DNA from 4 places in the Kosakonia radicincitans DSM 16656 genome. Region 4 is predicted to be linked to each of the others. Evidence: predicted binding sites of a transcription regulator. Region 4 holds the regulator's gene; each other region holds the start of a gene.
The links. The regulator Fur, encoded in region 4, represses iron uptake genes when iron is present. The targets are predictions, from matches to a motif close to ATAATAATGAGAACNACTATCAA.

Region 1 (7,902 bases), 470 kb from region 4:
GTTTTACCGAGCGCGGCGGCAATCACCGCCACTTTGTTATCAATGGCTGCAGGTGTATATCCGCCCGGAACCGGGATCACTTTGACGTTGTTCCCGGCGACGTTTTGCAACACCGTTGACGGCTGCGCCTGTTCGCTGGCCAGCACGATGGTCGGGCGCAGCGACAGGATGCCTTCGGCGTTGAGCTGGCGGACATAACCAACATCCGGCAGTTTGCTCGCCTCCGGTGGCCAAGTGCTGGTGGTGTCGCGCCCCACCAGTTGCGACTGTGCGCCCAGCCCGTAGACGATTTCGGTGACATCACCGCCGAGCGTCACCACTCTTTCCGCAGCGGCACTCGCCATCAGCGGCAGCGCCGCCAGCAGCATCAGTAATTTTTTCATGCGGTTTGTCCTTCGTTGCACAGCGCATCAATTTGCCTGCGCCACTGGCTCTGTTCCGGCTGCCCTTCGCTACGCTGGCCGTAAAGCTGCGCGATTTGCGTACCATCGGCAGCGAACAGTTCAAGGCTGGTGACATGACCATCGGCAGTTGGTTTACGGGTGACCCAGCTTTCGGCGATCCCTCTCTCAAGCAGGTGCAGCGTGAAGTGTTCGTTGAAGATGTTGATCCAGCCTTTCATCGGCGTCAGCTTCTCCAGCGCGCCGGTGAAGATCTGCACACAGCCGCGGTTGCCGACGAAGATCATGATTTCATTGCCTTGCTGTAACACCGTCTCCAGCAGGCGCGGCAGTGCGTCGTTGCTGACCTGGCAGGCCAGATCGTCGCCCACCAGGCGAAACGCCTGCTGGCGCGAGAGGTTATGTTTTTTCAGCAGGCCGAAGAACTGATGGACATCGGTCATCGCCCGCCATGCCTGATCCAGCGCGACGCCATCGGCGCTTTCAGCGTGCGGTTCGGCAACCGCTTTGCTAATTGCTAACGGCAGATCGGCCTGCGCCGTGAAACGGGTCACCACCTCGTTCCACGCCGCCATATCGGTCTGTTCGCTGGCGTAGACTTTCAGCACCGCATCGCCCTGCTGGTCGAAGAACTGAATGCTTTGATGTTCGCCGCGCGGGCTTTGCTCACGCAGGCTAAAGGCGCTGGCCCACTGATTAATAAACAGGCGCAGATCGAGCGCGCGCGGGTTGAGCACCAGCCCGGCATGTTCGCCGATATGCAGGTTGGTGAAACGGCCCATCTGTTCATGCACCGCATACTCGTTGCGGCAGATGCATTTGGTGTCACCGACGAGTTCCAGCGCGGCGAGAAGCCCGCGCATATCGTCGTTCAGGCGCACGGCATCATGCCCGACGCGTGATTGGGTTAATTCGGCTTCGCTGATCGCCATCCCGGTGGCAATATCGCGGGCATACTTAGCAGGCTCCTGCGATTTAATTGTCTGATATTGCTGCCAAATTGCGAGAAAATCGTTTGACGAAACAGGCATAGCATTCGCTTCCTTTATCATGTTAAAAACCCCGGCAGCGATACCGGGGGATGAAGACCTGGACCGCATGCGCGATCAGAAATCGACGTTGACGCCCAGTTGCCAGGTACGGCCCGGCATGACGGCCAGCGCTTTGTCGTAGACATCCTGATTGGTGGACTCCTCAATGGTGCGGCTGCTCAGGTAGTCCCAGTATTTGCGGTCGGTAATGTTGTAAACGCCGCCGTTGATCTTCACGTGTTTCGCCACTCGCCAGTAGGCCGTCCAGTCCAGCAGTCCGTAACCCGGCACGCGCATATACTCGGTGCTGGAGTCATTAATCGCGGAGCCGGTATTGGTGTAAGACTCGCGGCTGGTGGCGGTGGCGCGTTTACCTTTCACAAAGGTGGCTGTCAGCGCAGTACCGTAGCGTTTCGCCGGATCGTCCCAGGCGACGCCCACGATCGCTTTCATCGGCGCGACGCTGTCGAGATCGATGTATTTGTCGCCCATATAGCTGGATTTCGATTTCCCTTCGGTGTAGCCGTAAGCCAGCGTGGCGCTCAGACCATCGACCTGCTCAAACCAGGTGCCAAAGTTAAATTTCGCGCTGATTTCGCCGCCGTAGATAAAGGCTTTATCACGGTTTTCCGCCTGATAAGTGGTGTAGATGTTCGACGGAACGTTGGTGAATTTATCCGGGTTATTGGCACGCGTATAACGGGTATATGCGATAAAGTTTTTGTAGCTGTTGTAGAACAGCGCGGTATGCAGCGTAACGCCTTCGGTGACCTCCCCTTTCATGCCCCATTCAACGTTATTGCTGGTTTCGGTTTTCAGATCGGTGTTGCCGATCAGCGCATACTGCTGGCGACCCGCATAGCTGGAACCCAGGTTCCAGGAGCCGTAAAGCTGGCTGGCATTCGGGAACTCGGCACCGCGTTTGTATTGCAGGTAGGTCATCAGGCGCGGCGTGATGTCGTACTGGAAGGTTAACGACGGCAACAGTTGGGTGTCGGAATTTTTTCCGTACAGAGTGGAGACTTCGGACTCATCCAGCGCGGTACTGTTGGTCGTCAGACTGGAGAGGTTATCCGGTTTCATTGATTGATGAACAACGCGCGCGCCAGGAATGATGGCAAAATGGTGGCCATCTGCATCGAAGTTAATCTGATCCTGCACGAATGCGCCCAGCGTGTAACTTTTGCTGTCCGCTTCCGGCTGCATGATTTCGCTGTAGATACTCGGCACCGGCGACTGGTTAAACGGACGTTTGGTTTTGGTGGTGCTGGCGTTGAAACCGGCGCTCAGATCGTGGCGGCCAAGGGTTTTCGCCAGCGCATTCTGTATGCCCCAGGTATCGGTATCGTAATTGGAGTACACCGTTTCCATGGTGGCGGTGGTGCTGTCCGGCATGTAAGTGCGGTCATGCGCTTCGGTGTGCTGGTAATAAACTTTGCTGGACATGCTGTCCAGCCAGTCGTTCATTGGCGTCCAGTCATCTTTCAGGCTGACGCCCCAGCGGCGGGTCTGGCTGGTTTGCTGTGCGTCGCCGAGGATGGTGCTGCCGCTGCTGTTCCATGAGTCGTAATGGGTGTGATTGGTTTTGTGGTAGTAATCCAGCGTACCGGTCAGTTTATGCTCATCGTTTGGCTGCCAGATACCGGAGGCCATCATCGCATCGGAGTGCCAGTTCGCCGGGTACGCATCAATGGAGCCGCTGTTGTTGCGGGTTTGCTGACCATCGCGGCGGCTATAAACAAAGATACCGCGCAGGGTTTCATCCCCTGCCGCGCCGGTCACGCCGTTGTGCCAGCTACGATCGGCGGAGTCATAATCGCTCTGGTAACCAAAGTAGCTGTTTTTACCCGGGTGCAGATAATCGTCCGGTGATTTCGGGCGGAAGGAGACGTTGCCGCCAATCGAGGTGTTTGCTTGATCGGTGGGCGTCGCGCCGGACTGAATATCCACATTGCCGTACATGTACGGATCGATATAGTCACGGCCAATGCCGAAGGTGTTCAGGCCCGCGCGGCTGACGTAGCTACGGCCGGTTGCATCCGGCTGCGGAATGCCATCAACATCAATTCCCACGCGGTTACTTTCCAGGCCGCGAATGTTGTAACCGGTGTAACCACCACGGTCAAAACCACTTTTGCCGTTACCAGAACCGCCGCTTGCGCCGGTCGCGCTAATCAGCGGCTCGTAACGCATGATAGAGCCGAAATCTTTCGCGCCTTTGTTTTGTAAATCCTGTGCGCTAACGGAATGGCTACTTCCTGCTTTCAGCACCGGTGCAGGCGCCGTAACGACCATCTGTTCGGCCGTATCCTGTTTCGCATTCGTTGCGGTAGTCGTCGAGGTATCGGTATCCGCTGCCAGCGCGGTGTTCTGATACAGGGCTGCGAGTAATGAAGTCACCACCACGCGCTTCCTGAAGCGACGCGGAGAAAGTTGCGATTTACACATAATATTTTGTAAGCCTTAGAATTTATTAGTATCAGGCTCACGTCTTACTTCCAGTCGTTCCACGAAACGAGAATACGTCAGGACAAAAATGCAGGTTATCGTTATGTTATGAGCTCAGATAGTAATGATAATGATTATCACTTGCAATGAATTCATAAATTTCTCACCTTTGTGTCCGCACTTTGCATACACTTTGCTGTCTGATTCGCCTTTTGGAGGGACGAGAAAATGAACAAACCGGCGATTACTTTACATTATTGCTCGCAGTGTAACTGGATGCTGCGCGCCAGCTGGATGGCGCAAGAACTGCTACATACGTTCAGTACCGATCTCGGATCGGTGCGTCTGATCCCCGGCACAGGCGGAATTTTTGTGATTGATATCGATGGCACAGTCATCTGGGATCGTAAGCAGGAAGGCGGTTTTCCCGATGCTGCAGAGTTAAAACGCCGCGTGCGCGACTACTGCTTCCCGGAAAAACCGCTCGGGCACGTAGAGAAAAAAAGCGATTAAGCGTCAAGCTGCGCAGGCAGTCATTGATGATGCGCATTGCGACCAATAAAAAGTTTTAGCAGGTAAAAAAAAGCCGCCCGCAAGGGGCGGCTGCAAATGCGACACCAGGGTTTCAAACGTCAGAATGGATGAAATATGTTCAGATTATCAATAATTTCAATGTGTTAACGATGAAAATATTCATTCACAAAGATCTTTTATTTTCATTACAAATCCCTGTTTTACAGGGATATTCTGATCATCGTTTTACAATTTGTTAGCACGCTCATTGTTAGTAACGAAGATGCACTTGCATGCCTTCAGACACAGAGCGGATTTCCTGTGTCTGAGGGTTCTTTTTTCGGGTTTTTCATTCAATTACGGGCAGTACATTGAGCGTTCGCTGCACTGCCAGTAAATTTATTTTTACATTCAGTAATGGAAGTTATTGAGTGCTATTTTCGGCAGGTGGTTTGCGATTCGCCATAATTGAAATAAAATATTTTTGATACGGCGAAAACTCAAAATTAATCGTGTCAGTCGCATCAAAATTAATAATTTTCACATACGTATAGCGCTCAATCATTTCATGGCCAGAAGTGTCACCTCTGAAAAAATCGTGCATTCCGTAACTCTCTTGCTCTTTGCCCATCAACCACTCCAGACTCACATGTAAATGGCGAAAAACCTGGCCTGCGAACCGTTCTGGCTTACCGTTTCCCGGCAAGCCAAATAAAACAAAAAAATCAAAAATATAATATTTTCTGCTATCAGATTTTTCCACCAACTGATATTGCTAAAGCGCTTATTCTTAATAATTATTACGGGCTATATCGTGCATGTCCGTTGCGTCAATGTTCCTAATTCTGCTTATTTAGTGGCATTAGTCAATACTCACTCATAGCGCCATTAAAAAAATAGGAAAAAACATCTTCGCAAGATTAAAATAAAAATGTTGCCAATAGTCCTGGTATTTTTACGGTTAAAGAGAGGGGAAGATATTTACCTTCCCCTGCATACAGTCTCAATACAGTGCGTTAATCAGCGTAAAACCCAGCGCCGTCATCAGCAACGAGCCCAGTACGTGCACCAGCACGGAGGTCATTGCCCACAGATAATTTCCCGTTTGCAACTGCGCGAAAATCTCCAGCGAGAAGGTTGAAAAAGTTGTCATGCCGCCGCACAGGCCCGTGGTGATCAGCAATCGCCAGGTGGGATCGAGATGCGGCTGGCGCGTAAAGAACGCCAGCGCGCCACCAATGATCATGCCACCCAGCAGGTTAACCAGCAGCGTACCCGGCGGCAGATTGGGAAAAAGCGCATTTAAACGTAGAGAGAGCAGCCAGCGGATAACGCAGCCTGCGGAACCACCCACAATGACGGCAAATAAAGACTTCAGCATGTTTTTCCTCATCAATACATCACGTTGAGGCATGCGGGAGGGACAAAAGAAAAACGCCCGACATGCCTCCATTTAAGAGTCATATCAGGCGTCATCAGCTTCTCCAGGAAGCGGTTGGGTAAGGTGGAACGCCATCACCTTCTGGCGCATTGTTAATGATTTTGCCCCTGCAGGCAAGTTACAGTAAGCCTAAGTGCTCAACCAGAATTAAACTGCCGATACCCATCAGCACCACGCCGCCGAGCACTTCCGCCCATTTGCCGATCGCCGCGCCAAGAAAACGCCCCAGCAGCATACCCGTAGTCGCCATAATCGTTGTCGCAAGGCCAATCATCAGCGCAGTCACCACGATATTCACGTTGAGAAACGCCAACCCGACACCCACGGCCATCGCATCCAGACTGGTGGCAATGGCGGTGGTCACCAGCAGCCAAAAACCGTGACGGCGCGGGGCTTCAACGTTTTCGTCAGGCGATTTGCTCACCCCCTCTTTCACCATCCGCGCGCCAAGCGCCAGCAGCAGCACAAAGGCGATCCAGTGATCCCAGTGCATGATGTACTGGCTGGCGGCCAGCCCCGCAGCCCAGCCAATTACCGGCGTGATAGCCTCAATGACGCCGAAGATCAACCCTGTTCTCAGCGCTTCGCGAACGGGCGGACGTTGTAACACCGCGCCCTTGCCAATGGCAGCAGCGAAGGAATCCATCGACATCCCAAAGGCCAGAATAATCATTGCATAGAAACTCATTGCTCACCCTTTAAAACCGCCTCAACAGAGGGGAAAAACACTGCGCTGCGAAAAGAGCGGCAATGGTGCCACAGCAACGACAAAAAGGCAAAAATTACTTATTTATCATCAACATATAGATGATGCTATGTTTTATAACCGAAGCTATGTTGCACACATTGATGATTTCTAATATTGTTATATTATAACATTTCATCACATAACAAATCATCAGGGAGCGCAGTATGATCATGAAGAAATCCGCCTTTGTTCTGGGTATGGGCGTATTACTGGGTAGTACACAGAGCATGGCTCACGATCATCACCACGGAAAGCCGCTGACAGAGGTGGAACGCAAAGCCAGCGAAGGCATTATCGACGATAAAGATGTCAAGGATCGGTCACTGTCCGACTGGGACGGGATCTGGCAATCGCTGAACCCATATCTGCTGAATGGCGATCTCGATCCGGTGCTGGAGAAAAAAGCGCAGCACGGCGACAAAACGGTGGAGGAGTACCGCACTTACTACAAAAAAGGCTATGCGACCAACATCGATACCATCGGCATTGAAAATAATGTGATTGAGTTTCACACCGGCAAAACGGTCACCCGCTGCCGCTATGACTACGCCGGTTATAAAATTCTGACCTACACCTCCGGCAAGAAAGGCGTGCGCTATCTGTTTGAATGCAATGACGCGCAGTCAAAAGCACCGAAATTTGTGCAGTTCAGCGACCACATTATTGCGCCGCGCCAGTCGCTGCATTTCCATATTTTTATGGGCAACGAATCCCAGCAAGTGCTGCTGAAAGAGATGGATAACTGGCCGACCTTCTATCCGTACAATTTGAACAAAGCGCAGATCGTAGACGAAATGCTGCACCATTGATGCCTGCGGGTGATTCAGCCTGTTTACGCCAGATGTGCCTGCAACCAGCCTTTAACGTCCTGCGTCGCTATCTGATGCCGGGCGTTCCAGGTCTGCTCCATCGGCCACCAGACCCCTTCGCCGCGGGCGAAAGCGGTGCGATAGCGGCACATTTGATCCTCCGGTTGCAGGCGCAATGCATCCGTTAACGCGGGCAGCGTATAAACGCCTCTTTTAAATGCCTGCCCTGTTACGGCTTCAACGGTATCCGCAAGCGTGGCATACGAGAGCGTTTCCCCGGCAATCAGTACCACCTCATTCATAATGCGTGGTTGATGCAGATAGATAGTGGTAGTCAGCCGACCAATATCGGCAGGCGAAGTCACCGTCACCCGCGTCTCCCATCCGCCCAGCGCATTTATCGTTTTTTGCTCCAGATTCACCACATCGAATGCTGGTTCAAACAGGAAACTGGTAAACATACCGGTCGACACGATCACCCATTCGGTGCCGGTTTGCGCCCGCAACAGTT
Region 2 (7,902 bases), 2.5 Mb from region 4:
AAATTCCGCATTCCAAAACACACCTGGGGCTTTGTACGCCAGTCCTGGGCAACGCAGCAACCGTCGCTCTATTCGCGTCTCGATCTCGCCTGGGATGGCGTGGGCGAACCCAAATTGCTGGAGAATAATGCAGATACACCAACGTCTCTGTATGAAGCCGCTTTTTTCCAGTGGATCTGGCTGGAAGACCAGCTTAACGCCGGAAACTTGCCAACGGGCAGCGATCAATTCAACAGCCTGCAAGAGCAGCTCATTGCGCGTTTCGCCGAGCTTCGCGAGCAGCATGGTTTCCAGTTGCTGCACTTCACCTGCTGCCGGGATACCGTTGAAGATCGCGGTACCGTGCAGTATTTGCAGGATTGCGCGGCAGAAGCGGAGCTGGCGTCGGAGTTCCTCTATATCGAGGATATCGGCCTTGGCGAGAAAGGCCAGTTTACCGACCTTCAGGATCAGGTGATTGGCAACCTGTTCAAGCTTTATCCGTGGGAATACATGCTGCGCGAAATGTTCTCCACCAAGCTGGAAGATGCCGGTGTTCGCTGGCTGGAACCCGCCTGGAAGAGCATTATTTCCAATAAAGCGCTGTTGCCGCTGCTGTGGGAGATGTTCCCCAATCATCCCAATCTGCTGCCTGCGTACTTTGCCGAAGACAATTATCCGCAAATGGAAAAGTACGTCGTGAAACCGATTTTCTCCCGTGAAGGCGCAAATGTGTCGATCGTTGAGAACGGAAAAACGGTCGAGGCGGTTGAAGGGCCGTACGGCGAAGAGGGCATGATTGTGCAGCAGTTCCACCCGCTGCCAAAATTCGGCGACAGTTATACGCTGATCGGCAGTTGGCTGATCAACGATCAACCCGCAGGAATCGGCATTCGTGAAGATCGCGCGCTGATCACCCAGGACCTGTCACGTTTCTATCCGCATATCTTTACCGAATAACGTAAAAGAGCATCTACGTGGTGACAATAACAACCCGGCCAAACGCGCCGGGTTTGTTTTTACAGGCCCAGTCGACATCCCTAAAGTACGCCAAACAGTTTCGGCAGAAACAGCGAGATCGCCGGAATATAAGTCACCAGCATCAGCACGAAGAACAGGATCGCATAGAACGGCAGCATCGCTTTCACCACCTGCTCGATCTTCTGTTTACTCACCGCGCTGGCGACAAACAATACCGATCCCACCGGCGGCGTAATCAACCCAATGCCGAGGTTGACCAGCATAATCATGCCGAAGTGCACCGGATCGATCCCCAGCGCATTTGTCACCGGCAGCAACACCGGCGTGAGGATCAGGATCAGCGGTGCCATATCCATCAGCGTGCCAATCAGTAACAGCATGATATTGATGCACATCAGAATAACGTACTTGTTATCTGAGATGCTGGTGAACGCTTCGGTGATGCGGGCAGGAAGCTGCATGTAGGTCATGATCGCGCCGAATGCAGCGGCAAAACCAATCAGGATCATCACAATGCTCACCGTTTTTACGGTGCGATACATCAGCTTCGGTAACTCCGACCATTTGTAATCGCGGTAAATAAACATAGTGACGAAGAAAGCCCACAGGCAGGCAATTGCCGCTGACTCCGTGGCGGTAAAGATCCCCGAGAGAATGCCACCCATGATGATCACTACCGTCATCAGCCCCCATAACGTATCAACAAAAATCTTTAACGCCTGGCGAAACGGTATGCGCTCTCCCTTCGGATAACCGCGTTTGTGGGCAAATGCCACGCACATCACCATCAGAGTAAAACTCAGCAGCAATCCCGGCAGGATCCCGGCGATAAACAGCGCAGCAATCGAGACTGTGCCGCCGGTTGCCAGCGAATAGATTACCGAGTTATGACTGGGCGGCGTCAGGATCGCCTGTACCGAGCCGCTGGCAGTTACGGCCGCAGCAAAATCGCGCGGATACCCTTTTTTGTCCATCTCCGGGATCATCACCGAGCCGATCGAGGCAGTATCTGCAACCGATGATCCGGAAATTGCGCCGAAGAATGTCGATGCAACGATATTCACCAGCGACAGGCCGCCGCGAATAAAACCGACAAATATATAAGCAAAATTCACCAGCCGACGCGCAATACCGCCCTCGGCCATAATCGCTCCGGCGAGAATAAAGAAAGGGATCGCCAGCAGTGAGAATTTATTGACGCCGTTGGTCAGTTGGATCATCACTGCTTCCAGCGGAATATCAATATACCATGCGCCCAGTACCGCGCTGATCCCCACGGCATAAGCGACCGGAACACCCACCGCCAGCATAATGGCTAACGTAAAAACGAGAATAAATGCATCCATAAACGTTCCTTACTGGATGATCGGATTAACCCGACGAGCCCACCATCACCACCGATCGGTGATATTGCGCGCCACACAACATCTTTTCGAGAATAAACAGCAACGTGATTGCTGAGCCGATCGGCAGCGGCAAATAGGTTTCACCGGCGGTAAAAAACGGGAATTCAGCAACAGGCTGCTCCCATAATTCCGCACACAGCGCGCTGCTGTACCAGAGAATAAAGAGGCTAATCGCCATCAGCATCAGGTCGGCGACCACAAAACAGATCTTACGCGCGCGTTCGCTTAAGCGGTCAGTGACCATACTGACGGCGATATGTGAACCCGCGCGGTAACTTACCGCTGCGCCGACAAAGGTAAACGTCACCATGCAAATAATGGCTATCGGTTCCGGCCAGGATAAAGCGCTGTTCATTACGTAGCGCGCAAAGATCCCCAGCGGAATAATCGCCACCATAATCAGCAGCGCAATTCCGGCGATCCACATTGATATTCGGTAAAGGATATCCATCAACAACGAATAGCGTTCAGCCATAACGATTTTCCCGCGGCAGAAAATAAAGATATAACAGACAAAATAATTATCGGGGCAAGGCTTCCCCTGCCCGTAGCTGTTATTGCACGTCTTTAATGCGGGTCATCAGATCCTGATGGTCTTTGCCGTATTTATCGCGTACTGATTGTGTCGCCTCGTAAAAGGCGGTGGTATCCATATCATGGAATTGCACGCCGCCCGCTTTCATGGCTTCCAGCGACTTCTGATTGTAGGTTTTCCACAATTCACGCTGTTCGTCCTGGGCTTCTTTCGCCAGCTTGAGGATCAATTCCTGATCCTCTTTTTTCAACTTATCCCATTTAACTTTAGAAAATAAAAACAGCTCCGGAATAATAAAGTGCTTACTCCAGGTGTAATTCTTCACAACGGGTAAATAGTTATGCGCAACAAAGGTTGGAGGGTTATTTTCTGTGCCATCAATCACGCCGGTTTGCATACCGCTAAATACTTCGCTAACGCCCATGGCGACCGAGTTGGCTCCCATGGCTTTCAGCGTATCAAGCGCAATCGGGCTGCCCTGCACGCGAATTTTCATCCCTTTCAGGTCTTCCGCTTTCGTGACTGGCGCTTTGGTAATCAAATTACGCGTACCGGCATCCATCCAGCCAAGGAAAACCAACCGCGATTTACTGCTTTCCGACAGGCGATTGCCAATCTCCTGGCCAATCATTCCGTCGAGCACTTTATGCATATGATCTTCATCGCGAAAAATATAGGGCAGCGTAAAGACATTGATCTCCGGTAATATTGCTGCCACTGGCGTCATCGACACGCGAATAATATCTATTGCACCGATTTGCGCCTGTTCAATAACCTGTTTCTCATCGCCTAACACACCGCCAGGAAAGGTTTTAATATCCAGTCGACCATCCGTAGCTGCACTGAGTTTTTCTCCCATATGTTTTACCGCAACAACATTGGGGTAATCTGCCGGGTGAACATCGGCTGCACGAAAAGTTTGGGCTAAAGAGGCGTGAGAGATAAACAGCAGAGCGGAACTAATACAGACTTTTAGTAAGGTTTTCGCTGAATTCATATTTCCGTGTCTCCAGAGGTTTACTGCTTTTTAGGTAAATAAGAGCGACCACGAACAGGGGTTCGAGGTACAACACCAGATAATTTTTATGGGATTGTCTGAGACATTAGACTCTTTGAGAGTAGTCACTCGGCGGGATTCTTGCGACGATAATGTTCACAAAAAAGAGTAAATTCAGCACAGCGTTTTATTTTTGCAGCACAGGTCTTTTTATTTTCAAAAAAACCGTATTTCAGATGTGATTTTTTGCGATCTTCCTCGAATTTTTCCACATCCAGGAGAATGAAAAGGGTGGCTGCCAGAGCCACCCTTTATTTTAACCAACCTGAACCGAAAGCATACTCAGCGAACCCATCTCAATACCGTCTATCGGGATAGTAATGGCCTCGGTGCCGTTCCATGCGCCCAGCACATACAGCAGCGGCAGGTAGTGATCCGGGGTTGGGTTAGATAACGCTCCGCCTTCATGATCGAGGTAATTTACCAGCGGATGCTGCTCAACCGGGCCCTGCCAGGTGAGGTTCGCTTTCACATAATCGTTGAACGATGTGGCCCACGGATACGGCGTATTTTCGCCATGCCAGCGTGCGGTACGCAGGTTATGCACCACGTTGCCGCTGGCCACCAGCATAATGCCCTCATCACGCAGCGCCGCCAGCTTGCGGCCCATCTCAAAATGCCATGCTGCGGGTTTCGTGCTGTCGATACTGAGTTGCACCATCGGGATGTCGGCATTCGGGTACATTTTAATCAGCACGCCCCAGGAGCCGTGGTCAAAGCCCCAGGCTTCCTTATCAAGCACAACGGGCACAGGTGCCAGTAAATCAACCAGATGCTGAGCCAGTTCCGGCGAACCCGGTGCCGGATAATGAGTATCGTACAACGCTTGCGGGAAACCACCGAAATCATGGATAGTTTTCGGCGCTTCCATCGCGGTAACGCCAGTACCACGGGTAAACCAGTGGGCGGATACCACCACAATCGCTTTCGGGCGCGGCAGCGTCTCGCCTAACATTCCCCAGGCGCGGGTATAAACGTTATCTTCCAGAACATTCATTGGGCTACCGTGGCCCAGGAACAGTGCTGGCATACGAGGTGCAGACATGGTGATATCCTTACTGAGTGTGTCAATTTGATAACGACACATTACGCCTTTTCATGGTGCGAAGAACTCAGATAACCATGATGAAGATCTTCAGTAATTTTGAATGTAAGCATCAAGTAAAGATAAGGCTCCGGCCTCGCTTTTCAGGTAACAAACTCTTACATTAATGAGAATGATTATCATAAAGGAGTAATTCATGTCGGTACCGTTGATTCTGACCATCCTGGCTGGCGCAGCGACCTTTATCGGCGCGATTCTTGGCGTGTTAGGCCAGAAACCATCAAACCGCGTACTGGCGTTCTCGCTCGGCTTTGCTGCCGGAATCATGTTATTGATTTCGTTAATGGAGATGCTGCCCGCTGCACTGGCGACGGAAAATATGTCACCGATGCTCGGCTATGGCATGTTTGTCGTGGGCCTGCTGGGGTATTTCGCGCTGGATCGCATGTTACCCCATGCACACCCGCAGGATTTAATGCAGGGTACGCGGCGAACCTTTCCGCGCGGCCTGCGCCGTACCGCCATTTTGCTGACGATGGGTATCAGTCTCCATAACTTCCCGGAAGGCATCGCCACCTATGTCACCGCCAGTAACGACCTGGAATTAGGCCTCGGTATCGCCTTTGCGGTCGCGTTGCACAATATTCCTGAAGGACTTGCGGTTGCCGGGCCGGTTTACGCGGCAACCGGTTCAAAACGCAGCGCGGTATTCTGGGCGGGAATCTCAGGGCTGGCGGAGATCCTCGGCGGCGTCCTGGCATGGTTGATCCTCGGCAGTCTGCTCTCGCCAGTGGTGATGGCGGCCATTATGGCAACCGTCGCCGGGATTATGGTGGCATTGTCGGTGGATGAACTGATGCCGCTGGCGAAAGAGATCGATCCCAACAACAATCCCAGCTATGGCGTGCTGTGCGGTATGTCGGTGATGGGCTTAAGCCTTGTGGCGTTGCAGGCGATGGGATTTAGCGGCTGAGGATCGGGACGCTCTTGCAGAGGGCAGGCGCGTCTTATTCGCCCTGCCCGACGCGGCGAGTTTTCTTCAGCTCTTCGAGCACCCGTTGATAAGCTTTATAGATCGCTTCGCGATCGTGGCGGCAGGCTTTGCAATGGCGTTTAAGTACGTGGACATAGCCGAAAACGACGATGACAATCGCCAGAAGCCAGTACCATGAGATAAACATATTGCCTCCCTTATTTCCGGCAAACATTGGTTAACAAACCAATGACAAAATAGCGTTAACTTAATGAATTATAATGCTTTAAAACTGTTTTTTATGTCCGTAGAGCAGGTACCACTTTATAAGTAGCACCGCGAAATTTCAATGCGTGAATATTATAAATGCGACAAACATTGACGCAGGACAGGCAAAAAAAATCCGCAGCTTTCGGCCGAGGATTTTTTATCACTAACGCAAGTTAGCTGGCTTTACGCTCATGTTCCTGGCGGTAAGCCACCAGATCTTCAATGGTCACAACAGCCATATTGTGTTGCTTAGCAAATTCGATGCACTCCGGCGCGCGCGCCATTGAGCCATCATCATTGGTTAATTCACACAGCACGCCCGCCGGTTTAAAACCCGCCAGCGTCACTAAATCGATCGTTGCTTCAGTATGACCGCCACGGGTCAATACGCCGCCAAGCTGCGCGCGCAGCGGGAAAACGTGGCCAGGACGGTTCAGATCGGAAGGTTTCGCGCCATCGGCAATCGCCGCGCGAACGGTGGTAAGACGGTCAGCCGCCGAAACACCGGTTGTTACGCCATGCGCCGCTTCGATAGTAACGGTAAAACCGGTGCCGTAGGCGCTGGTATTGTTCTCGACCATCATCGGCAGATCGAGCTGTTTCCGGCGTTCGTCGGTCAGGCACAGGCAAACAATGCCGCTGCCGTGGCGAATAGTCAGCGCCATTTGCTCAACGGTCATGGTTTCTGCGGCGAAAATCATATCGCCTTCATTTTCACGGTCCTCGTCGTCGAGCACCATCACACCACGGCCTTCGCGCAGCGCGGCGAGAGCATGTTCAATACGTTCGAAAGGCGTGCCAAAAGAAGAAAGCAGCGTCTGATTCATGGTAAAAGACCTCAATAAAGTTATGGTTACCAGAATCAGGGCAGTCTTAGGAGTGTCGCAATGCGGCAAAAAAATAACGCGAGCGGGCGTCATTGCCCGACAGATTCGTTACTCTCTCCCATCCGGACTTTAACCGTCGGCCCCGGAATTACACCGGATCTGCTGACCTTCAAACGTTAGCCTGAAGCGCTCGCGGGCTTTCAGCATCTGCTGATTTACCGCCGGTGGGGAATTTCGCCCCGCCCTGAGAATAAGCGGGATAACTATAACGCCATTGATAATCTTCGGCAATGCATAAGCTTCAAACAATTCTGGTTTATCACCTGGGTTTATCACACTACAATGACTTATTGAGCCTATCCGAGCAGGGAACCTAAAATGATTGACCCAAAGAAAATTGAACAGATTGCGCGTCAGGTTCACGAATCCATGCCCAAGGGGATCCGTGAGTTCGGGGAAGATGTGGAAAAGAAAATTCGTCAGACGTTACAGGCACAGTTAACTCGCCTGGATCTGGTGAGCCGCGAAGAGTTTGACGTGCAAACGCAGGTATTGCTGCGCACCCGCGAGAAACTGGCGCTGCTGGAGCAACGCCTGAGTGAACTCGAAAATCAGGGGAAAAGCGCAGAAGTCAAACCCGCTCCGGCCATTCCACCGGTAGACGATCAGGCGTAATAGCTTTTGCGCCGAATGGCGCGAGCGCTTTCCGGGCCTGCTCATTATGCAGGCCCGATAACAGGTTTAATCGCCCTGCTTCTGGATCTTTTTGATGATATTGGTGGTTGAACAACCATCTTCAAAGTTGAGCACCAGCACTTCCCCGCCGTTA
Region 3 (7,902 bases), 2.6 Mb from region 4:
TTTGAGTGCGAAACCTTCGCTACGCCGGAGGTGCCGTTGGCGGGGCTGCGCCTAAATGTCGATATCCTGCAATTGCAGGAGCTGCTGATGGATATTGGTGAAGACGAATATTTCCACCCTGGCGCTGCGGCCAGCGGTATCAACTCAGCGGTGCTGTCGGAAGAGATCCTCTGCGCGGCAGAACGTTTGCTGGATGTGATGGAGCATCCGCTGGATGCCCGTATTCTCGGTAAGCAGATTATCCGCGAAATGCTGTACCACGTGCTGACCGGGCCGCGCGGCGAAGCGCTGCTGGCGTTGGTCAGCCGTCAAACGCATTTCAGCCTGATCAGCCGCGTGCTGAAACGTATTGAAAGCCAGTACACGGAAAACCTGAGCGTGGATCAGCTGGCGGCGGAAGCCAATATGAGCGTCTCGGCGTTTCACCACAACTTTAAGTCAGTTACCAGCACGTCGCCGTTGCAGTATTTGAAAACATTTCGCCTGCACAAAGCGCGGATGCTGATGGTGCATGACGGCATGAAAGCCAGCGCGGCGGCAATACGCGTAGGGTATGAAAGCCCGTCGCAATTCAGCCGCGAATTTAAGCGGTATTTCGGCCTGACGCCGGGTGAAGATGTGGCAAGGATCCGCCTGATACAGGGCGCGTAATTTACCCTCTCCCAAAGCGGAGAGGGGAGAATCAGGCGTTGCAATACTTTTTCTTCAGCACCACGGTGACCGCGCCGACAAGGCCAATCACCAGCAGGAACAGCGGCAGCAGCATCAGGAAGGTCATCACCTGGTCTTCATGACGTTTGACGAAAGGGATCATGCTGATGGCATAGCCCAGCGACATCACCACGCCAACCCACAGCAGCGCGCTCAGCCAGTTAAACAGCTGGAAGCGGCGGTTCGACAGGCCGGAAATACCCGCCATGGTAGGCAGCAGCGTGCGCACAAACGCAAGAAAGCGACCGGCCAGCAGCGCCAGCAGACCATGACGGTCAAACATATAAGTCGCCCGTTCGTGATATTTCACTGGCAGATGCGATAGCCAGCTCTTTACCACCCGCGTATTGCCGAGCCATTTCCCTTGCAGATAACTCAGCCAGCAGCCGAGGCTGGCAGCGGTGGTGAGGATCGCGAGGGTGGAGATGAAGTCCATGCAGCCGCGCGCAACCAGTGCGCCCGCGAGCAGTAAAAGGCTGTCGCCCGGTAAAAATGAGGCAGGAAGCAAGCCGTTTTCTAAAAACAACGTAGCAAACATAACCAGATAAACGACACCGACAACATGTGGATTTGCCAGCGCAGCAAAGTCGTGATGCCAGAGCGCAGCAATAATATCTTGAATAACAGCCATGGACTTTCCTGTGGTACTGCGTAGAGGAGGCTATTGTACTCCAACTCGCCTGAAACACCTTGATCCGGGGCGCAAGAAATAAGAAATTTCCCGCCTTGCTGCCCCGGTCGCCAGGTTTACACGATGCGCTGGAAGCCTGCCACTAAATCTTCAATCAGATCATCAACATTCTCTAAACCGATATGCAGACGGATTAATGTTCCGCTGAAATCGACGCCGCCATCCGGGCGAATCGCCGCGAGCTGTTCTGGCTGGTTCGCCAGAATCAGGGATTCATAGCCGCCCCATGAATAGGCCATGCTGAACAGTTTGAAGTGGTCGAGATATTGCGATAACTCTTCATTACTCAGTCGTTTATTAAGCACGAACGAGAACAGACCGCTGCTGCCGGTGAAGTCGCGTTTCCAGTATTCATGGCCTTTACTGCCAGGCAGTGCGGGATGGTTAACGCGCGCCACTTGCGGATGCGTTGCCAGCCATTCGGCAATCTTCAGGCTGCTTTCATGATGCTGACGCAAACGGACGCCCAGCGTACGCAGACCCCGGCTGGTCATATAGGCGGTGTCGGCATCGACCATTTGTCCCATCAGGTAGGCATTTTCGCGCAGCTGTTCCCAACAACGTGCATTGGATACCGCCGTACCGATCATGCCGTCGGAGTGGCCAATCAGATATTTAGTGGCGGCCTGAATGGAGATATCAATGTCGAATTCCAGCGCCTTAAACAGGATCCCCGCCGCCCAGGTGTTATCGATCATGATGATCGCCTCTGGCGCGACGCTTCTTACCGCCTGAACGATGGCCGGAACGTCGTGGACTTCCATGGTGATTGAACCGGGAGATTCGAGAAATACCACTTTGGTGTTGGGCTGGATCAGCTTGACGATACTGGCGCCGATCAGCGGGTCAAACCAACTGGTAGTGACGCCTAGTTTGGCGAGAATTTTGGTGCAGAAATCCTGGCTTGGCTCGTAGGCCGTGTTGGTCATCAACACATGATCGCCCTGTTCGACAAACGCCAGAATGGTATTGGCCACCGCTGCCGCTCCGCAGGGGAAGAGCGCACAGCCCGCACCGCCTTCAAGTTCGCACATCGCTTCCTGTAATGAGAAGTGCGTCAGTGTACCGCGACGGCCGTAAAACAATTCACCATTGGCGCGATTGCGCGTGGCATGTTTTTTGGCTTCAACCGTGTCGAATACCAGTGAAGACGCGCGCTGGATAACGCTGTTCACCGAACCCTGCGTGTATTTTTTACTGCGCCCTGCGTTTACCAGAGCGGTATCTATATGCTTCGCCGTCATTGTTGCTCAACCTGTTTTTATACGTCTGGATGTCCAGACTACCATGATTGCGCATTGATGCATCGCCATGTTGGCGGCTGAGCGTTAATTTTTTCGCATTCCGTGCCTTGCGCGGCGGTTTGCTGTGTTAGCGCAAAGAAACAGGCTTCTCTTTACGGCACTATGTAAATACTAATGAGAACCACTATCAATTCGGTGGCATTTTGATATTATTACGCGCAGATTTTGTGATTTGCGTCTCGGAGATACACAGTGGGTAATAATTTGATGCAGACGGATCTATCCGTGTGGGGTATGTATCACCATGCCGACATCGTCGTAAAAATTGTGATGATCGGCCTGATTCTCGCGTCAGTCGTTACATGGGCGCTGTTCTTCAGTAAAAGCGCGGAGATGATCTCGCAGAAGCGCCGCCTTAAGCGCGAGCAGCAGAAACTGGCTGAAGCGCGTTCTTTGGATCAGGCCAGCGAAATTGCCTCCTCTTTCCACGCCAGAAGTCTGAGCCTGTCATTAATTAATGAAGCCCAGAATGAACTGGAGTTATCCGCAGGCAGCGAAGACAACGAAGGCATTAAAGAGCGTACCGGTTTCCGCCTCGAACGCCGTGTTGCGGCGACAGGCCGCCATATGGGGCGCGGCAACGGCTATCTCGCGACGATTGGCGCGATTTCACCGTTTATTGGCCTGTTTGGTACGGTCTGGGGCATCATGAACAGCTTTATTGGTATTGCGCAGACGCAGACCACTAACCTTGCTGTTGTGGCACCCGGTATCGCAGAAGCGCTGCTGGCAACGGCTATCGGCCTGGTAGCGGCAATTCCGGCGGTGGTAATTTATAACGTCTTTGCCCGCATGATTGGCAATTACAAAGCTATGCTTGGCGATGTTGCTGCACAGGTTCTGCTGCTGCAAAGCCGCGATCTTGACCTGGCGGCCAGCAATGCGCAGCCGGTTCGCGCCGCGTCGAAATTACGTGTAGGTTGATTCTCCATGGCAATGCGTCTTAATGAAAACCTGGATGATAACGGCGAAATGCATGAAATTAACGTGACGCCGTTTATCGACGTTATGTTGGTGCTGCTGATTATCTTTATGGTGGCCGCGCCGCTTGCCACCGTTGATGTAAAAGTGAATCTTCCGGCCTCTACCAGCCAGCCGCAGCCGCGTCCGGAAAAACCGGTCTACCTGTCGGTGAAAGCGGATAACACCATGTTCATCGGCAACGATCCGGTAACCGACGAGACGATGGTTAACCAGCTCAATGCTGTGACGGAAGGTAAAAAGGACACCACGATCTTCTTCCGTGCGGATAAAACCGTGGATTACGAGACGATGATGAAAGTGATGGATACCCTGCATCAGGCGGGCTATCTCAAAATCGGTCTGGTGGGCGAAGAGACGGTTAAAGCACACTAAACGCGGTGCTGATAAGCGAGAAAAGCTGGCAAAGGCCAGCTTTTTTTATATCGGATATATGAAGGAATAAAAAAAGCGACACGCTTATTTTAATTTTGTGCCTGCGGTTTTTTCTTGCTTCTCCGGCGCGGTTTTTTGGTTGCCTGATTCTGGCGCGACGGTGGTGACCGTCGTCGTATGGTATTCGCCGTCGCTGAGTTTGCGGCTCAGGCGCAGCGTCGCGGTTTCCCGCGCCAGTAAATGCTGGTAGTTAGCCTCCAGCCGCCCCATGATTTTGTCGCGCAGTTCCGGCTTTAGCTCGATGATGGCATTGATCACCGCGCCGTAAATTTCCTCTTTCACCTGTAACGGGTAGATTTCACGGCGGTTCTGCCATTTCAGGCGCACAAGCGCCGCAGGAATGGAAACCAGCTCATGGGCAATACGGGCAATGGTTTCATTTTTACTGAGTATCAGCGCCTCTTTATTGTGCTCTAAGATAAATTCATCGCTATTTTTGTCATTTAAAGTTAAATAAACATTATTATCGACATCGCTCACGTTATTCATCCCCAAGCTTATAAAATAGTGGCCCGTCCTTTTCGCGAGTAATCAGGTTAAGCCAAATCTCATTCCCGTTTTCATTAATTTGCTGCGTTTTTTCGGTAATTATTTGGCTTAATGCCTGGGGTTCAATCTCGCCCTCTTCCTGTAAGTCATTAAGCAGACGAGCGAATGTCTCGATTTTTACTACCCGCAGCAGACGCTCTTTTATATGGCGATCACGCTCTTCAAGTAACATATTTCTTGACTGCCCACCGCGGCTGGCATTAGCTAATATATCGTTGGCATGATCGTCGAGGGTTGTTTTCCCCTGAGCTAAATTAGCTTCTGTTCCTTCTTCTCCAGGGCTGGTTTCAGCAGTAGAAATATGAAATCGTGCCGGGACAAGATTCTCGGGAAGCATTTCTAATGTCCTTTAATATCAACAAGGAAGAGGGAGTGCGGGCGTGAGGTTCGTTGACAATATCACGGCGCACTTTTAAAATCAAAAAAAAGGAGCCTGCTCATGAACAGTATTTTTTATTCTGTTATTGCTATATTGCTGCTGACGGGCGGCGTACTTTTATTGATGCGTGAGTACAATAAAAAAACTCCCCTTAGTGAAATTGACAATCGCCCTCCGCAGTATCAGCCATTGTCGAAAGAGGAGGGCGAAGATCATTTCTCGGTATTAATGAACGCGATTACTCCGGTATGGTACTGGCGCGTCAACCATGAATATATTGATTTTCTTCATGCGACAATTAAACGTATGAACATGGCGGAATTAAATAGTACGCCGGGTTTATTTGAAGCACAGCGTCGCTGTAGCGATCTCAATTCAGCGGTGTATAAGTATTACGACAATATAAAAAAACGCTGTATCAACGGTGAAAAAGTCTCGCAGTCCGATCTGGATGTCCTCAATCTGCGCCAGTGTTTTCGCGAGTTCAGTATGGAAGCTTATCCGGCGCTGGTGGTGCTGGTCTGGCCTGAGAATCAGCGGCCATGGGTGAACCCGGAGGATGTGTAACCCCGCCAGGCCGGGTGTTGCAAATTGTTTGCCATCCTGAGATATACTGGGCGTCGGTTTCGCTATCTGACAGGACACTAACGCCACATGGAACGCTTTCTGGAAAACGCAATGTACGCCTCGCGCTGGTTGCTCGCCCCGGTCTACTTTGGCCTTTCCCTCGCTTTACTTGCGCTGACGCTGAAATTCTTTCAGGAGATTATTCACGTCCTGCCTAATGTCTTCAACCTGGCGGAAGCCGATCTGATCCTGACGCTGCTGTCGCTGGTGGATATGACGCTGGTGGGTGGGTTGCTGGTGATGGTGATGTTTTCCGGCTATGAGAATTTCGTGTCGCAACTGGATATTGCCGAGCACAAAGAGAAGCTGAACTGGCTCGGCAAAATGGACGCGACTTCGCTTAAGAATAAAGTGGCGGCTTCCATTGTAGCGATCTCTTCGATTCATCTGCTGCGTGTGTTTATGGACGCGAAAAACGTCCCGGACAATAAACTGATGTGGTACGTGATAATTCATCTGACGTTTGTTTTGTCTGCTTTCGTCATGGGATATCTGGATCGCCTGACGCGCCATAATCACTGATAAAAACCGCAAGAGAGTTGAAAGCCGGGCAAGCAGCGCTACCCGGCTTTTTTGTTACTTATCTGACGATGCCTGCCACAGATTCAACTCGCCGTCGGCAACATGTTGATCGATTTGCGCCAGTTCCTCTTCACTGAACGTCAGGTTATTCAGCGCCAGTACGTTCTCTTCAATCTGCTCCGGACGGCTTGCGCCAATCAGCACGGAGGTAACGCGCTGATCTTTCAATAACCAGCTCAACGCCATTTGCGCCATCGACTGCCCACGATGTTGCGCCATCTCATTGAGTAACCGCAGGCTGTTGAGGTTGCTCTCTGTCAGCATTTTCTCCGTCAAACCGCGCACTTTCTTGCCTTCACGCTGCATACGGGAACCTTCCGGAATGCCGTTCAGGTATTTGCCGGTCAACAGCCCCTGCGCCAGCGGGGTAAACGCGATACATCCCACGCCATTATCTTCCAGCGTATCGAGCAGGCCGGTTTTGTCGACCCAGCGGTTCAGCAGGTTGTACGAAGGCTGATGGATAAGTAGCGGGATCTTCCACTCGCGCAGCAACGCTGCCATCTGTTGCGTACGTTCAGTGGAGTAAGAAGAGATGCCGACGTACAGCGCTTTACCGCTTTGCACCGCCTGGGCGAGCGCTGCTGCGGTCTCTTCCATCGGCGTTTTTTCATCTACGCGGTGCGAATAAAAAATATCCACGTATTCAACGCCCATGCGTTTCAGGCTCTGATCGAGGCTGGCCAGCAGGTATTTACGTGAGCCGCCGGAACCATACGGGCCAGGCCACATATCGTAGCCAGCCTTGGTGGAGATAATGATTTCGTCGCGATAAGCGGCAAAGTCATCGCGCAGCAGGCGACCAAAATTCTCTTCCGCACTGCCCGCCGGCGGCCCGTAGTTGTTGGCTAAATCAAAGTGGGTAATGCCAAGGTCAAACGCTTTACGCAGCAGGGCGCGTTGCGAGTCCCGCGCCTGCCCATAACCAAAACTGTGCCACAAACCGAGGGAAAGCGCGGGTAGTTGCAGGCCGCTTTTACCGCAGTATCGATACTGCATCTGTTCGTAGCGATTCGGATTGGCGAAACCGGGCATGATGTCTCCTTTCTTATCTGGCTTTTATATGAAAATCGAAACAGCGTTTTTATCTTACGTCCGTTTTCTGCTTATCAAAAGGTTATGGTTATATCTGCGCATTTTTTGGGCAAGAACCGTAACGCTATGCTTTGCTTAGAATGGCTAAATGGAGGAGACAGAGAATGACGCGTTTGACAGCGAAAGATTTCCCGCAAGAGTTGCTCGACTACTATGATTACTACGCGCACGGCAAGATCAACAAGCGCGAGTTTTTACAGATAGCTGGCAAATACACGGTCGGCGGCATGACCGCGCTGGCGTTGTTCAACCTGCTAAAGCCCAACTACGCGCTGGCAACGCAGGTCGAATTTACCGATCCGGATATTCGCCCCGAGTACATTACCTATCCCTCGTCCAACGGTCACGGTGAGGTTCGCGGTTATCTGGTTAAACCGACAAAAGCGACGGGTAAAGTGCCAGCCGTAGTGGTGGTACATGAAAATCGCGGGCTGAATCCGTATATCGAAGATGTTGCCCGCCGCGTTGCCAAAGCCGGTTACATCGCGCTGGCTCCGGATGGTTTAAGCTCCGTTGGCGGCTATCCCGGCAATGATGATGAAGGACGC
Region 4 (7,902 bases):
CGTTGGTATCAGCCGGGCCACCGTTAGGCGGGTTGTACTTGATCCCGCCATCTTCTGGTGGGTTATGCGACGGGGTGATAACGATACCGTCCGCCTGCGCGCCGCCGTTTTTGTTGTGTACCAGAATGGCATTTGAGATGGCAGGCGTGGGCGTGAAGCCGTTATTTTCCTGCACGATCACATCCACACCGTTTGCTGTCAGCACTTCCAGCACGGAGATAAACGCCGGTTCAGACAGCGCGTGAGTATCTTTACCCACATAGCACGGCCCGGTAATCCCGTTTTTTGCACGCTCTTCGGCAATCGCCTGAGCGATGGCCAGAATGTGTGGCTCGTTGAAGCTGTGGCGATGGGCGCTGCCACGGTGGCCGGAAGTGCCAAATTTCACCGCATGTTCTGAATTACCGACTTCAGGTTTCAACACATAGTACTGCGCAGTAAGCTGGGCGACGTTAATCAAATCGCTCTGTTGTGCAGGTTGACCCGCACGCGGGTGGTTAGCCATTGCCTGGTCCTTTCAATGCAAGGATTAAATTGTGCCGCAAACTTTTTCAATCAATTCCGCCGGGAACTGCATTGACTGCATGATGTGCTCAATCATGCTGCATTTACGACCCGTATTGGTGTTGGTGATGACCCAGTAAGGGGTGTTCGGCACCTGCTTCGGTTTGGTCTGGTTGCCGTTCTGCAACAGGGTTTGCTCATTGACGGCAAAGTATACTCTTGTGCGCCCGTGCAGTGATTCAGTGGATTCCGTAAAGCCTTTGTCGTCGAGTGAATAGAGGGTAGACAGCACCATCAGGAAACGATTGACGGCCTTTTTCTGCTCGGCATATTCATCAGAGAGGAGCAGCTCACGCACGGCGCGGACTTTATCTTTTGCGGTATTAGCCGGTTTGATGCCTTCGACAGCAACGACGGTACGCGGCTCTTTTACCGTTGCAAGAGAAGCGGCAGGCTGTGCCGGTGATACGGCGGAAAATTTCAACATGCGCCGTAAAATGTCGGATGCGCTCTCGCCGATATGCTTAGTATGGCTGGCAATATAACTGTAGAGCTCATCATCAACTTCGATCGTTTTCATCTTAATCCAGTGCGATATCTAATCTGAATACAAGTGTTGGGATTATAAAGTGAAATCTCAACAGCGGATAGCGTCAAACCAGGATGGCGGCAAAAGTAAGAGTAATTCTTAACCTTGCAGCCGGGCGGCAGAATGTTCACCATAATAACCTAACCCGCCAGAGTGAAAAAAAGAACTTTCCTATGAAATTGAATACGCGAGCGCAATCTGCACAACATCCGCACAACAATTCTCCTGTCGTCCTTGTCCACGGGCTGTTTGGTAGCCTCGATAACCTCGGCGTACTGGCCCGCGAACTGGTACAGGAGTATGACGTGGTGCAGGTTGATATGCGCAACCACGGTCTTTCCCCCCGCTCCGACGAGATGAACTATCCGGCAATGGCGCAGGATCTGCTGGATACGCTGGACGCCCATCATATCGACAAGGCTATCTTTATTGGGCACTCAATGGGCGGCAAAGCCGTGATGGCGCTGTCGGCACTGGCGCCGGAACGCGTAGAAAAGCTGGTGGCGATTGATATTGCACCGGTCGATTACCATGTTCGCCGCCATGACGAGATATTTGCCGCGATCAATGCCGTCACTGACGCGCAGGTCACTACGCGCCAGCAGGCGGCTTCGCTAATGCGCGAGCATGTAAAAGAAGAAGGCGTGATCCAGTTTCTGCTGAAATCGTTTGTTGAGGGCGAGTGGCGTTTCAATGTTCCGGTGTTGTGGGAGCAATATCCGCATATTGTTGGCTGGGAAACCATTCCCGCATGGCCTCATCCGGCACTGTTTGTCTGTGGCGGCAACTCCCCTTACGTTACGGAGCAGTACCGGAGCGCTTTGCTTGAACAGTTCCCGCAGGCGCGCGCGCATGTGATTGCTGGCGCCGGTCACTGGGTGCATGCGGAAAAACCTGAAGCGGTAATGCGGGCAATTAATCGTTATCTCGCTGAAAAGTCAAACTGATTAAAAAGGCGGCGACCAGTCGCCAGAACGCGTCCGCCCGTTGGCGCGCCCGTTATGCTGATGTATGATGGCGCGCTATTCAGCCCGGGCGGCAGCCCGATTGCTTGTCTTTCCCGTAGTATGCTTAAACATGGCTAAAGAACAAACGGACCGTACAACCCTGGATCTGTTCGCGAATGAGCGTCGCCCGGGACGGCCGAAGACGAATCCGCTCTCGCGTGATGAACAGTTACGCATCAACAAACGCAATCAATTAAAACGCGATAAAGTTCGTGGGCTTAAACGCGTCGAGCTAAAACTGAATGTTGAAGCCGTTGATGCATTAAACGAACTTGCCGATGCGCGCGACATGAGCCGCAGCGAACTTATCGAAGAGATGCTGCTGGCACAGCTGAGCGCATTGCGCGGAAAGTAATTACTCCGAATCACCTCTCTTATTTCTACGTTTTCATGTGTCATACAGTGCACTCCGCGGCGATAGCTGTTTTCGCGCGCTTCTCTGTTCTGCTATGATTGCCCTTATCTGTGGGCGTAGCGCCACCATCATATTCATTAGGTTTCAAGAGGTTATTTTACTCATGGCAATTACAGGTATTTTCTTCGGCAGCGACACCGGCAACACCGAAAATATTGCGAAAATGATTCAGAGTCAGCTTGGTAAGGACGTTGCCGACGTACATGACATTGCCAAAAGCAGCAAAGAAGATATCGAAGGATATGACATTCTGCTGCTCGGCATTCCGACCTGGTATTATGGCGAAGCGCAGTGCGACTGGGATGATTTCTTCCCGACGCTGGAAGACATTGATTTTAATGGTAAGTTAGTTGCGCTGTTTGGCTGCGGCGATCAGGAAGACTATGCAGAATATTTCTGTGATGCGCTGGGTACGATCCGCGATATTATTGAGCCGCGCGGCGCGACCATCGTGGGCCACTGGCCGACTGCAGGCTACCATTTCGAAGCCTCTAAAGGTCTGGTGGATGACGACCATTTTGTTGGTCTGGCCATTGACGAAGATCGCCAGCCAGAACTGACCGCAGAACGCGTGCAAAAATGGGTTAAGCAAGTTCGCGAAGAGCTGCATCTTGATGACATCATCAACGCCTGATTTTACGGCGTAATCTGTGGGTTACGTGGTATTAATAGGTAAAAGCAATGGAAATAATTGCTACAAATTTTTAACTTTTTTCTCCATCGCTGTACAATAAGCCCTGCTAAAGTGGTGTCATAAAGCACAGGAGTTGCTGGTGACACCACGTTTTAAAAGCTTACTTTACTTGAGGACTTGCAGTTTTCATTTAGCCATGGCAGTTCTATAATGAGACGCATTATCCCAGGTGCATTCCTTCTAACTTCCATTGAGGAAGTGAATCGTATAGCAACAGGACAGATTCCGCATGACTGACAACAATACCGCATTAAAGAAGGCTGGCCTGAAAGTCACGCTTCCTCGGTTAAAAATCCTGGAAGTACTTCAGGAACCGGATAACCATCATGTCAGTGCGGAAGATTTATATAAACGACTGATCGACATGGGCGAAGAGATCGGGCTGGCGACAGTATACCGTGTACTGAACCAGTTTGATGACGCCGGCATTGTGACCCGTCATAACTTCGAAGGCGGGAAATCCGTTTTTGAACTGACTCAGCAGCATCACCACGATCACCTGATTTGCCTCGACTGCGGCAAAGTGATCGAATTCAGTGATGATTCCATCGAAGCGCGCCAGCGCGAAATCGCCGCGAAACACGGTATTCGTCTGACGAACCATAGTCTTTACCTGTACGGTCACTGCGCCGAGGGTGACTGCCGCGAAGATGAACACGCGCACGACGCGAAATAATCCCTTTTCATACTCAAGCCAGCCTTCGGGTTGGCTTTTTTTTTGCCCTTCAAAAACAAAAATGCCCGGCAGGTTTGCGCTGCCGGGCAGGTTACTTCAGCAATAATTACGCTTTCACGCTATCCACACGGCTGAAACGTTTACCGTCCGGGCTGGCGGTACGGATCTGCACTTCCCCGCTCACCTGAGGACGCGCTTTATTATCGTAGCGCAGCCAGTTTTTACCGCCGTCCGTAGAATATTCCACGACCATTCCCGGGAAGCTGGTATTGGCTTCCAGCTTGCCGCCAACCACGCGCGCGCCCGGTACAGGCAGACGGTAGTTGATGCCTGCTTTGTCCAGTTTTGCCAGTTCACGATGGCCTAACAGATTTGCAAAGCGGCTCCAGTCTTTATCCAGCGCTTTTACATCGACCAGATGAGTTTCACCGCCTTTGTACTCGCGCCCGGCCTGATAATCCTGTTCCCAACCGGCGCGGTGCCAGGCACGCTCTGCGACCGCAATCATGCGTGGATAAATCATGTATTCCATCTGGTTGTCGGTACGCACCACTTCACTCCACAGCTGAGCAGAAAGACCATAGGCTCCAGGCCACGGTTTATCCGATTTCGCGCTGAATGGATTGCCGTCACGATCCAGTGAAGTTTCAGCATTTTGCGGCATGTTATCCGGCGCAAAGCTGAAGATCTTGCGCTCATCGCTAAAGCGCGTGCCCCAGTAGTAGCCGCTTTCCGCCGGATGGACTTCGTTCGGGAAGTCGAGGTAAACATAGTCCGGGTTCGAGACAATGACGCGGAACCCTTTGTTCGCCCAGTCATTTACTGAATCGAAACCGCCCCAATAGAGCGTATCCCAGAAGTTAACATTGACGTGATCGGTGGCAAACTCAGCGGCATTTTTGGCATCTTTCAGGCCATCCTGCCACGCCTGCATGGTACCGATACCGTGCGCTTTCACCAGCTTGCTGACCTCAATACCAAAGTAGCTGGAAAGATGCTCAACATCTGCAACTTTACCCTCTTTAACCATAGTCTGGCAGACCTGAGATTTTGCCCACGGTTTGTCCTGCTTGCTCTGATCGATGATACCTTTGCCCGCTTCCGGTTTTTTCTGGTCGGTATAACCCGCCCCCAGATAGATGTTTTTCGCTTCGTCACCGCCAAAATGCCAGGTGTTCAGCGGTACACCCGCTTCTTTGTGCATTTGCTGGATTTCGCCAATCACTTTATCGACGAAATTGCGCGACGAATCGAGGCAAGGGTTCAGATAGCCAGTGCGGTTATAGAACTGTACCCCGGTGGTATTAGAGGTGTCCGTCGGATCCAGCAAACGGTACTGATTCGCCTCTTTCTCTTTACCCTCTTTCATCAGGCGCTCATAGCGCGCTTCCATTGAGATCACGGCTGCACGGGCGTGTGCCGGCATATCAATTTCCGGGATCACTTCAATCTGGCGCGCTTTCGCGTACTTCAGTATGTCGATGTAATCGGTTCGGCTGAAGTGGCCGCTGCCATTGTTGTTGCTGTCCGGGCCGGAACCCAATTGCGGCAGCAGGCAGGTTTTCTCGCTCAGATCGTGGCAACGTTTACTGCCGATGTCGGTCAACTCAGGCAGACCAGGGATCTCAATGCGCCAGCCTTCGTCATCGGTAAGGTGAAAGTGGAATTTGTTCAGCTTATACGCTGACATCTGATCCAGCAGGCGTAGTACGGCATCTTTGCTATGGAAGTTACGTCCCACATCAAGCTGAATACCGCGATAATCAAAACGCGGTGCGTCTTTTGCTTCAAGCCGTGCGATTTTCTGCTCGCCACTGGAAGGGATCAGCGACAGCAAAGATTGCAGGCCGTAGAACACGCCAGCCTGATCAAAGCCGGTGATTACCGCCTCATTTGCCCCAATGTGCAACTGATAGGCACCAGATATGGCTTCATCACCCGCAAAAGCCTTCACTGCGATCTCTGTACGGATGGGATAACTGCCCTCTTTGACGCCCAGCAGCGCGAAGCGCGACTTCACCGCTTCCTGCGCATCCGCGCCTAGCGCAGAGAGATCGAGCTTCACGCCTTTGCTCAGATCCACATCCTGACCGGAGATTTTTACCTCCTGCGGCGTGGGTATAATCTGGCCGCGCAACGTGGCGAGGTTCAGCGCTTTGACGTCGCTATTTTTCTCAAAGCGCGCTTCAGCGGTCATCAGGATGTTTTTATCATCCGGCGTACGTTTCCATTGGCCGTCGAGCGGCGTAATAAACTGGAACAGATCTTCGGTATCGGTATTGGCGATCACTTTTGCCGTCGCACCTTCGGCCGTCACATACCAGCGAGGCAGCACATCGGTAACAAACAACTGCCAGTACTCGTTAACAACAGGAATTTCCACTGCCTGCTTCGCCGGAAAGCCGGTAAATTTGTCCGTTGGCTCCAGTTTGTGCAGATCGCCCATGATATGGCTAACCTTAAACTGGTCATTTGCCACTTCCAGTATCGGACGGATGCTGTGGAAGTAAATCGCCCAATCCTTGTCGGTTATAGCCTCACCCTTGTTGGTCAGCGTGATCACCGCCTTATTGCAGGAAGCCCAGTCAGCACCCAGCTTCGCACAATCAATGCCGTTCTGTGCGGCAAAGTTATCCTTCACCGCGTAGTTAAGATGAAACTGGCTGATGGCGTCGACAGTATTCTGGTTTGCCAGCGCAGGGCTGCTTAATACCCCAAAGATTGCGCTGGCTAAGATGCTTAAACGTACTGTTTTCATTACTTATTCCTTGTATTTCAGCCGGGCATAACCCGGCAAACGCATCAGAAGATGGTGAATGGTGCGATAACCATAAATTTCACGTCGCGCTCATCCTGGAAGATGTTGCCATAGCCGCCGCCGTAGCTCGGAATGTCAGAATGGTTGTCGTATTGGGTAAAGTGCAGCTTGAACATCGTGCCTTTGGCGCGACCATCCTGAACGGTATAGATCGCATCAAGGCTGTAAGCGGATTCTTTCAGGCGGTAGTTTGGATCGTAATACGCATCCGGTGTTGCCATATCAGCCGGCTTCGCGTCCCACGCATAGGCGTAAGAGGCGCCGACCGTAAAGCCAGGCAGGTTCCAGTTCTTCAGGTCATACATCGCGCCGAAGAAGAGAGCTTTTTCACCATTGGCATTAAAGTCAGAGCGGTTATCCCACCAGATATCGAGACGTCCGTTGGATGACGCATAGGTTGGCGTCATACGTTGCAGGAAGTATCCTTGCTGACCGTCAGCTTTGACCCAGGTGCCTTCAAGACGCAAATCAACCTGACCAATTTTGTAGCCAAAGGTCAACGCTTGCAGCCATGCAGTGCCGTCGTAAATATCGTTCACGCCGCCATTGCTGACTTTGTCGCGGGCGCCGTAGAACTGGTAGCTGGTGCTGAGCGGGCTGCCTGCCACGTCAAATTTGTAGCTGGCTTTAGCGAAGTATTGATCGACGTAGCCTTCCGCCTGGCCAAATGCGGCCTCCAGCACCAGATCGTTTTTGAAGTCATATTTCGCGCCGAGCGAGTGCAGATAATCGACTTTGGTTTTTCTGTCGTTCTGATAAAACTTATCCATCTCGATATGCCACGGCGCCTTGTATTCATTGGTCCACATATACGAGAAGCTCAGCGCACCTGCATCGCCGTAATCAAAATTCGCCCCGGCTTCCGCCCCCTGGTAGGTGCCCGGCATAAAGCTCCAGTGCGGCGCTAACAGCGTTTGGCCGGTTGGCTGAATGTAACCCGCGCGCGCCCAGACCGGGCCATATTTAAATTTCGCGGCGGCTTTATACAGGCTGATTCCGCTTTTATCTCCTGACCAGTCTTCTTTGTAGGCTTTGTTACTGGAGGAGAAAGCAATTTCGTTCGGATGCGCGCTGTCGCCGTTTTCTGCCATTTCAATCGCGGTAAAAGCCGCAATATCCAGACCGAACATGTCCGCGACATAGCCAGACTGGAAATCCAGATTGGCGTTCCAGGTCGAGTGAGAAAGGTTAGTTTTGTA

Region 1: the regulator Fur is predicted to act here: its motif matches at 3,999-4,021, upstream of Y71_RS21390 (TonB-dependent receptor domain-containing protein).
Region 2: the regulator Fur is predicted to act here: its motif matches at 5,164-5,186, upstream of zupT (zinc transporter ZupT).
Region 3: the regulator Fur is predicted to act here: its motif matches at 2,815-2,837, upstream of exbB (tol-pal system-associated acyl-CoA thioesterase).

The regions. Positions count from the first base shown of each region.
Region 1 covers NZ_CP018016.1:4,445,643-4,453,544, forward strand. The annotation lists gene Y71_RS21380 (heme/hemin ABC transporter substrate-binding protein) at 1-383, opposite strand, end outside; gene Y71_RS21385 (hemin-degrading factor) at 380-1,432, opposite strand; gene Y71_RS21390 (TonB-dependent receptor domain-containing protein) at 1,508-3,880, opposite strand; gene Y71_RS21395 (Rdx family protein) at 4,109-4,393, shown strand; gene Y71_RS21400 (hypothetical protein) at 4,818-5,156, opposite strand; gene crcB (fluoride efflux transporter CrcB) at 5,397-5,774, opposite strand; fluoride riboswitch at 5,853-5,922, opposite strand; gene mntP (manganese efflux pump MntP) at 5,953-6,522, opposite strand; gene zinT (metal-binding protein ZinT) at 6,747-7,391, shown strand; gene Y71_RS21420 (aromatic alcohol reductase) at 7,415-7,902, opposite strand, start outside.
Region 2 covers NZ_CP018016.1:685,032-692,933, reverse strand. The annotation lists gene Y71_RS03495 (glutathionylspermidine synthase family protein) at 1-939, shown strand, start outside; gene Y71_RS03490 (TRAP transporter large permease) at 1,020-2,306, opposite strand; gene Y71_RS03485 (TRAP transporter small permease) at 2,332-2,841, opposite strand; gene Y71_RS03480 (TRAP transporter substrate-binding protein) at 2,921-3,898, opposite strand; gene ygiD (4,5-DOPA-extradiol-dioxygenase) at 4,215-5,003, opposite strand; gene zupT (zinc transporter ZupT) at 5,200-5,976, shown strand; gene Y71_RS30325 (hypothetical protein) at 6,011-6,184, opposite strand; gene ribB (3,4-dihydroxy-2-butanone-4-phosphate synthase) at 6,420-7,073, opposite strand; FMN riboswitch at 7,180-7,329, opposite strand; gene ubiK (ubiquinone biosynthesis accessory factor UbiK) at 7,452-7,748, shown strand; gene hldE (bifunctional D-glycero-beta-D-manno-heptose-7-phosphate kinase/D-glycero-beta-D-manno-heptose 1-phosphate adenylyltransferase HldE) at 7,815-7,902, opposite strand, start outside.
Region 3 covers NZ_CP018016.1:736,760-744,661, forward strand. The annotation lists gene Y71_RS03705 (AraC family transcriptional regulator) at 1-651, shown strand, start outside; gene Y71_RS03710 (DedA family protein) at 683-1,342, opposite strand; gene metC (cystathionine beta-lyase) at 1,459-2,646, opposite strand; gene exbB (tol-pal system-associated acyl-CoA thioesterase) at 2,899-3,630, shown strand; gene exbD (TonB system transport protein ExbD) at 3,637-4,062, shown strand; gene Y71_RS03735 (hypothetical protein) at 4,147-4,611, opposite strand; gene Y71_RS03740 (hypothetical protein) at 4,604-5,008, opposite strand; gene Y71_RS03745 (ESA_00282 family adhesion-associated protein) at 5,111-5,617, shown strand; gene Y71_RS03750 (TIGR00645 family protein) at 5,705-6,199, shown strand; gene Y71_RS03755 (aldo/keto reductase) at 6,254-7,294, opposite strand; gene yghX (YghX family hydrolase) at 7,459-7,902, shown strand, end outside.
Region 4 covers NZ_CP018016.1:3,977,665-3,985,566, forward strand. The annotation lists gene pgm (phosphoglucomutase (alpha-D-glucose-1,6-bisphosphate-dependent)) at 1-505, opposite strand, end outside; gene seqA (replication initiation negative regulator SeqA) at 530-1,084, opposite strand; gene ybfF (esterase) at 1,267-2,040, shown strand; gene ybfE (LexA regulated protein) at 2,171-2,455, shown strand; gene fldA (flavodoxin FldA) at 2,619-3,149, shown strand; gene fur (ferric iron uptake transcriptional regulator) at 3,439-3,885, shown strand; gene Y71_RS19210 (beta-N-acetylhexosaminidase) at 3,992-6,643, opposite strand; gene chiP (chitoporin ChiP) at 6,688-7,902, opposite strand, start outside.